Regions from separate parts of the Paraburkholderia sp. 22099 genome, predicted to be linked through region 2. Evidence: riboswitches for the same ligand, from Rfam matches in the RefSeq annotation. Region 2 holds a riboswitch; the other holds the start of a gene.
What was found. A riboswitch is a leader RNA that binds a small molecule or an ion and turns the genes downstream of it on or off. The one in region 2 is predicted to bind thiamine pyrophosphate.

Region 1 (3,410 bases), on a different contig from region 2:
GAGAAGGCCACGTCGTACGCCTTCATGATTTCGCAGATGTCTTCGAAATGCTCGTACAGGAAGCTTTCCTTGTGATGCGCGAGGCACCACTTCGCCATGATCGAGCCGCCGCGCGAGACGATGCCCGTCATGCGCCTGGCCGTGAGCGGCACGTATTGCAGACGCACGCCCGCATGGATCGTGAAGTAGTCGACGCCTTGCTCGGCCTGCTCGATCAGCGTGTCGCGGAAGATTTCCCAGGTCAGATCCTCGGCCTTGCCGTTGACCTTTTCCAGCGCCTGATAGATCGGCACCGTGCCGATCGGCACCGGCGAGTTGCGGATGATCCACTCGCGCGTTTCGTGAATGTGCTTGCCGGTGGACAGATCCATCACCGTGTCGCCGCCCCAGCGGATCGCCCAGGTCATCTTGTCGACTTCCTCGCCGATCGACGACGTCACCGCCGAGTTGCCGATGTTCGCGTTCACCTTCACGAGGAAGTTGCGGCCGATGATCATCGGCTCGCTTTCCGGGTGATTGATGTTGTTCGGAATGATCGCGCGGCCGCGGGCGACTTCCTCGCGCACGAATTCGGGCGTGATCTCCTTCAGACCGTCGGGGCCGAACGCGCTCGCGCCGAACGCCTGGCCCGGATGCTGGCGGCCCATCATCGCGGCGAGTTTTTCGCCGTTCGGGCCGCTCGTCTTCAGGCTTTCCAGATAGGCGGCGCGCTGCTGGTTCTCGCGAATCGCGATGTATTCCATTTCCGGCGTGATGATGCCGCGACGCGCGTAGTGCATCTGCGACACGTTGGCGCCCGCCTTGGCGCGGCGCGGCGTGCGGTGCAGGCCCTGGAAGCGCAACTCGGCGGTGGCGGGATCGGCGGCGCGTTCGCGGCCGTAGTCGCTCGTGAGACCCGTCAGCGCTTCGGTGTCGCCGCGCTCTTCGATCCAGGCTTGACGCAGCGCGGGCAGACCGGCGCGAATGTCGATCTTCGCCTCAGGATCGGAGTAGGGGCCCGACGTGTCGTAGACATAGACCGGCGGATTTTTCTCGCCGCCGAAACTGTCCGGCGTATCGGCCTGGGAGATCTCACGCATCGGCACGCGGATGTCGGGCCGCGAGCCGGTCACGTAGACCTTGCGCGAATTCGGCAGCGGCGCGACAGCGGCGGCATCGACGTGGGCGTCGGCGGAAAGGAACTTCGGATTGGCGTTCATGCTTATCTCCTGTGTCGACCAGAGTTGGCGCTGGTCCCATGCAAGGCAATGTGGGGCCGCTAAGCAGGAGATGAGATGAATGTCGTCGGAAATCGCGAGAAATGAAACCAGACCCGCTGCGAAATCCGTACGCTTCCCTGCGCTGGCATTATCCAGATCAGGTTCAAAGGGTATTTCTCACCCACGCAACACGGACCTCCAACCTCCGTGCGACGCAGGACCCCCGCGTTAGCAGCGCACACAATACACTGCGCGAGCGCTGCTTGGCAACCGTCTCGATAATTCGAACGCCGGTCGGCGGCGTACTATTCCATGAAGACCGCCGCGCGGCTGGACATGATGCGGCGCAACAGTGGCGCCTCGCACGCGTGCCGCTTACAACATGAAATCACAACGTGAAATCGTCGGCGGCTTCCGGTTGAAACAGGATTTTGTCGAGCTTCAGCACCTTCGGCGTGCCGCTCGGCGGCGTGAAGCTGATGCGTTCGCCGCGTTTGGCGCCGAGCAAGGCAAGTCCGACCGGCGAGAACACGTTCAGGCGGCCCTGCGCGAAATCCGCATTGGGCGGATAGACGACGGTCCAGGTCATGTGCTCGCCAGTGCTTTCGTCGATCAGCGTGGCTTGCGAATTCATCGTGACCACGTTGGCGGGAATCTCGCGGGCGTCGACGATCACCGCGCGTTCCAGCACGTCGTCGAGCATGTCCTGCATTTTCGCGTCGGCGCCCGGCGCGGCCGCATGCTTCTCGAGACGGGCGACGTCGAGTTCGGTGAGGTAACAGGTTTTCGTCTTTTTCATGACGGGTGCTCCAATTCAATTCAATCTGCAGGTGAGGGGACAGCGTGCGGATGAGATCGGCCCGGAGCCCGACGATGCGGCTCCGGTATAGGAGGGAGCAGCGTTAGATCGGGCGCCGGGCGGCGGGAAGCGGGAGCGTTCGGGACGGCTCGCCGGCATGGCACCGTGCGACGTCCGCGCACGCGTACCCGGTCGCGCCGCGGCGGCGCAAACGGGTGAAGGCACGGTAAGTCGGAAAGCGCATGAGAGTAGCCGGCAAGGTCGAAAGAAAGAGGTTCGCACAAGCGCCGCAAGACAGGGAACCGGCGCGATGGAAGACCCATGTTAGCACGGGCCATGCGCCGTTCAGTCTCTCAGTTCGATGTCGGGCGATGCGCGGCGTCAGACAAAAAAATTCAAAACGGGGTGTCATAACCCACCGCATCGTTCGACAAACGTGCAGACCCTGTTGGCGCACGTCATGCAAACCTTCCGCCGCGCGGCAAGCCGCGGAATTCGCCGCTTGCCGTTGATCGCGCCGCGGCCTTCGTTCACGGAGAATCTCATGGCAACTTCTCATGCATTGCGCGAAAGCGCGCCGCCCGCCAAGCCGCAAAGCGGCGCGATTCATCCGCTGTGGGTGCGCGTCACGCATTGGCTCAACGCACTCGCGGCCATCGTGATGATGCTCTCCGGCTGGCGCATCTACAACGCCTCGCCGATCTTTCCGGGCTTTCGTTTCGCGCCGGAAATCACGCTCGGCGGCTGGCTCGGCGGCGCGCTCCAATGGCATTTCGCGGCGATGTGGCTGCTGGTCTTCAACGGTCTCTTGTATCTCGCGCTGAATCTCGCGAGCGGGCGCTTCGTGCGCAAGTTCTTGCCCATCTCGCCGCGCGCCGTGCTGCACGACCTCATCGCCGCGCTGACCGGCAAGCTCTCGCACGCCGATCTGCGCGTCTATAACGCGGTGCAGAAATTCGCCTACCTGTTCGTCGTCTGCGACCTGATCGTGCTGGTGCTGTCGGGCCTCGCGATCTGGAAGTCGGTGCAGTTTCCGCTGCTGCGCGAACTGATGGGCGGCTACGACAACGCACGCATCGTCCACTTCTTCGCGATGTCGCTGATGGCGGCGTTCATCGTCGTGCATCTGGCGATGGTGGCGCTCGTGCCGCGCTCGCTCGTCGCCATGCTGCGCGGACGTTGAGCCGCTTACGCCAAGCCCGAGGATACCGAATCATGAACAAGCCCAATCCAGAATCCGCTCGGCCGACCGGCCATCGGCTCGACCGCGAGTCGATCCTGATCGACGCCCGGCGCGAACTCGCGATGCCGTCGCGGCGCCTCTTCGGCAAACGGCTGCTGACGCTCGGCGGTTTGTCGATGTTGACCGGCTGCTCGCTGACCGACGACGAATCGGTCAACACGTTCCTCAC
Region 2 (3,410 bases):
CCGAACGGCCACAGGCCGGCGAGCGCGCGCATCAGCGTGCTCTTGCCCGAACCGGACGGACCGCGCACCAGCCAGCGCGAGCCCGGCTCGATCGCGATATCGCGAATGCGCGACAGCGGGTTGCCGTTCGGCAGCGCGAGCGTGAGACCCTCGGTGCTGAGTTTGTCGGCGTCGACGAAATGCAGGTTGATGCCGCCGTGCGCGGTAGCGGGCGAGACCGATTCCTTCAACCGGGGAGCATGCACGACCCGCTTGAATTCGCGCAACCGGTTGACGGTGGCGCGCCATTCGACCAAGGTGCTGTAACTGTTGATGAACCACGAGAACGAATCGCTGACGGTGCCGAACGCGCTCGAAATCTGCATCAGCACGCCGAACGTGAAGGCGCCCGCGAAGTAGCGCGGCGCCGCGACCACCAGCGGAAAGATGATCGCGATCTGACCATAGAAGCTGAGCACGAAGGTGAGCCGCTTGGTGTACTTCATCACCTGCCACCAGTTGTCGCGGATGCGGCCGAACAGCGAGCGGGCGTTGGTCTTCTCGGTCTCCATGCCGTTGTAGAAGGCGATCTGCTCGGCGTTTTCGCGCAGGCGGATCAGCCCGAAACGGAAATCCGCCTCGACTTTCTGCGCTTGATAGTTGATCGACACGAGCGGATGGCCGACCTTCTGGATGATCAGGGAACCGGCCACCGCGTAGAGCGCCGCGGCCCACACCATGTAGCCGGGAATATGAATCGGCATGCCGCCGAGCGAGATGGTCAATGCGCCGGCGAGCGACCACAGGATCGTGATGAACGACACCAGCGTGACGACGGTGGAAAGCAGATCGAGCGTCAACGAGAGCGTGGTGGTGGCGAACGATTGCAGATCGTCGCTGATCCGCTGGTCGGGGTTGTCGGCGAGCCGGTCGCGTTCGATCCGGTAGAAGGCGCTGTCATGCAGCCATTCGTTGAGATAGCGCGTGGTCAGCCACTGACGCCAGCGGAACCCGAGCATCTGGCGCAGATAGCGCCCGTACACCGCGAGGATGATGAAGCCGAACGCGAGGCCCGAGAACACCATCAGCAGATGCGGGAAGTCGTGCACGTTCTTGGTTTGCAGCGCGTTGTAGAAGTCGGCGCTCCAGCGGTTCAGGCGCACGTTGATCCACACCACCAGCAGATTCATCGCGATGATCGCGACGAGCAGCGACCATGCGATTTTTCGTTCCTCGGAGACCCAGTAAGGTTTGATGAGGCTCCAGGCGGAGACTTTTTCGTCTGGCGGGAGCACTGGGCTGATAGAAGTATTGGCTGTCATGAGCATCCTGTGTAGTACTGGCTCAAAGCGGGCCGGTCCTATGAAACTGGCCCGTCCAGGGCTGGCCGTCGGTCGGTCGCCCGCCTCGTCGCTCTACGGCGGGTTTAATGGCGAAGCTCCGGGCGTAAGCGCGATGATGAGCGCCCGTCCGGCTGAGCGATTCTGTTGCGAAGTCCTTAAGCGGAAGTTAAGTCGCGTTGGACTCCTTCGCCTCGATGCCGCTGGCGCGTGGACGACCATGCGTGCCGCCCGCGCCCCGGTCTCGCGGCGTCCGGTCCAGGCATTGTGCCAGAGCGCGGGCTTCGTCCGTCTCGACGAAACAAAAGATCGGTGCCGGATCAAACCGCGCGTGATGAAGGGCCGCTCGTTTGCGGGCGCCGCGGCTTTTATGGTCTAATGGCCTTCGACGAAACAGGGGTGCTTTGCCCACAGGCTGCATGATTTCATGCCGCGGCGGCAAGGCTGAGAGAGACCCTTTGCACCCGATCCGGGTAATACCGGCGCGGGAAGTTTCCGGAAGCAGCCAGTCTTCCATTCCCCGCCGGGCGGCGTGCGTCATTCGAACGCATTTTTTGCCCGGCCGGCCTTACCCGCCGGTTTCGTCCTGGGTACGTGCGTTTCTTGCCGTACGGAAAGGACTCGATGACCGCCTATTCTTCAGATATGTGCTTTGCTCTTCGCCACGCGTTCGCCGGTCATGTCGGCGCGTCGCAGTGCTTCGGCCTCGCTTGCCGTCGTAACTGGGAGCGCGCGCGATGAACCGTCCCGCACAACCCGACTTCGCGGTGCTCGGCGGTGGACTTTGCGGACGCCTCGTCGCGTGGCGTCTCGCCGGTGAGGGGCATTGCGTGGCGCTTTATGAGCGCGGCGACGCCGCCGGTTCGCAAGCCGCCGCGTGGGTCGCAGCGGCCATGCTGGCGCCCCTCGCGGAAGCCGCCAGCGCCGAGTTGCTGATCACGCGGCTGGGCGCGAGTTCGCTCGATAGCTGGCCGCAAGTGCTCGCCGAATTGCCTGAGCCGGTGTTCTTCCAGCGTAACGGCACGCTCGTCGTCTGGCATCACGCCGACCGCACCGAGGCGCCGCTGTTCGAGCGCCGCGTGCGCTCGAATGCGCCTGCGGAACTGCTTGACGGCGGCTTCGTGACGCTCTCGGGCGACCAGGTCGGCGCGGCCGAACCGGCCTTGGCGGGCCGCTTCAATCAGGGCTGGCTGCTGCCGCGCGAAGGCCAACTGGATAACCGCCAGGTGCTGGCCGCGCTCGCCGCGGGCCTCGCCCAGCGCGGCGTGGAAACACACTGGAACACGCCGGTCGATGACCGCGCGCTGCCTGCCGCGCGCGTCACCATCGACTGCCGGGGTTTGGGCGCGAAGCCGGTGCTGCCCACGCTGCGCGGCATTCGCGGTGAAGTGGCGCGCGTGCATGCGCCGGGAATCACGCTGACGCGCCCGGTGCGCCTGCTGCATCCGCGCTACCCGCTCTATATCGCGCCGAAGCAGGACGATCTCTACGTGATCGGCGCCACCGAGGTGGAGGGCGAGGACATGTCGCCCGTCAGCGTGCGCTCGGCGCTCGAACTGCTGAGCGCGGCGTTTTCCGTGCATCCCGGCTTCGGCGAGGCGCGCATTCTCGAACTGAATTCGCAGTGCCGTCCGACCCTGCCGGACCACCGTCCGGCCTTGCTGTGGGATGGCGCGCGGACGCTGCGCGTGAACGGCCTGTACCGGCACGGCTACATGATCGTGCCCGAAGTCGCCGACGAAGCCGTGCGCTTCGCGGCCGCGCTGCTCGAAGGCCGCATCGGCGATGCCGACGCCTTCGCCGACTGGCGGCAGGCGGCGCGCTGGAGCGAGCTGTTTCAACTGGATTGCGCGCGGGAGCCGGCATGAGCGAGGCACGCGCCATGCAGTTTCGTCAGTCATCGATTGAACCGTATTCGAACACCATGGACATTCATATCAACCAGAAGCCGTTGTCGCTGCCCGAAGGCGCGACTGTCGCCGATGCGCTCGCCGCGTATGGCGCGCGTCCGCCGTTCGCGGTCGCGCTGAACGGCGATTTCGTCGCGCGCGCCCAGCATGCGGCGCGCGCGCTGCAGCCGGGCGACAAGCT

Region 1: linked by a shared signal. The riboswitch ahead of thiC (phosphomethylpyrimidine synthase ThiC) and the one ahead of ACTJLC_RS16875 (FAD-dependent oxidoreductase) in region 2 are both predicted to bind thiamine pyrophosphate.

What each region holds. Positions count from the first base shown of each region.
Region 1 covers NZ_JBQEPU010000005.1:155,476-158,885, reverse strand. Annotated here, with positions in the region: gene thiC (phosphomethylpyrimidine synthase ThiC) at 1-1,199, opposite strand, end outside; TPP riboswitch at 1,316-1,434, opposite strand; gene ACTJLC_RS07175 (GreA/GreB family elongation factor) at 1,588-1,998, opposite strand; gene ACTJLC_RS07170 (cytochrome b/b6 domain-containing protein) at 2,543-3,181, shown strand; gene ACTJLC_RS07165 (molybdopterin-dependent oxidoreductase) at 3,214-3,410, shown strand, end outside.
Region 2 covers NZ_JBQEPU010000016.1:76,419-79,828, forward strand. Annotated here, with positions in the region: gene ACTJLC_RS16870 (ABC transporter ATP-binding protein/permease) at 1-1,301, opposite strand, end outside; TPP riboswitch at 1,705-1,827, shown strand; gene ACTJLC_RS16875 (FAD-dependent oxidoreductase) at 2,057-3,187, shown strand; gene thiS (sulfur carrier protein ThiS) at 3,244-3,410, shown strand, end outside.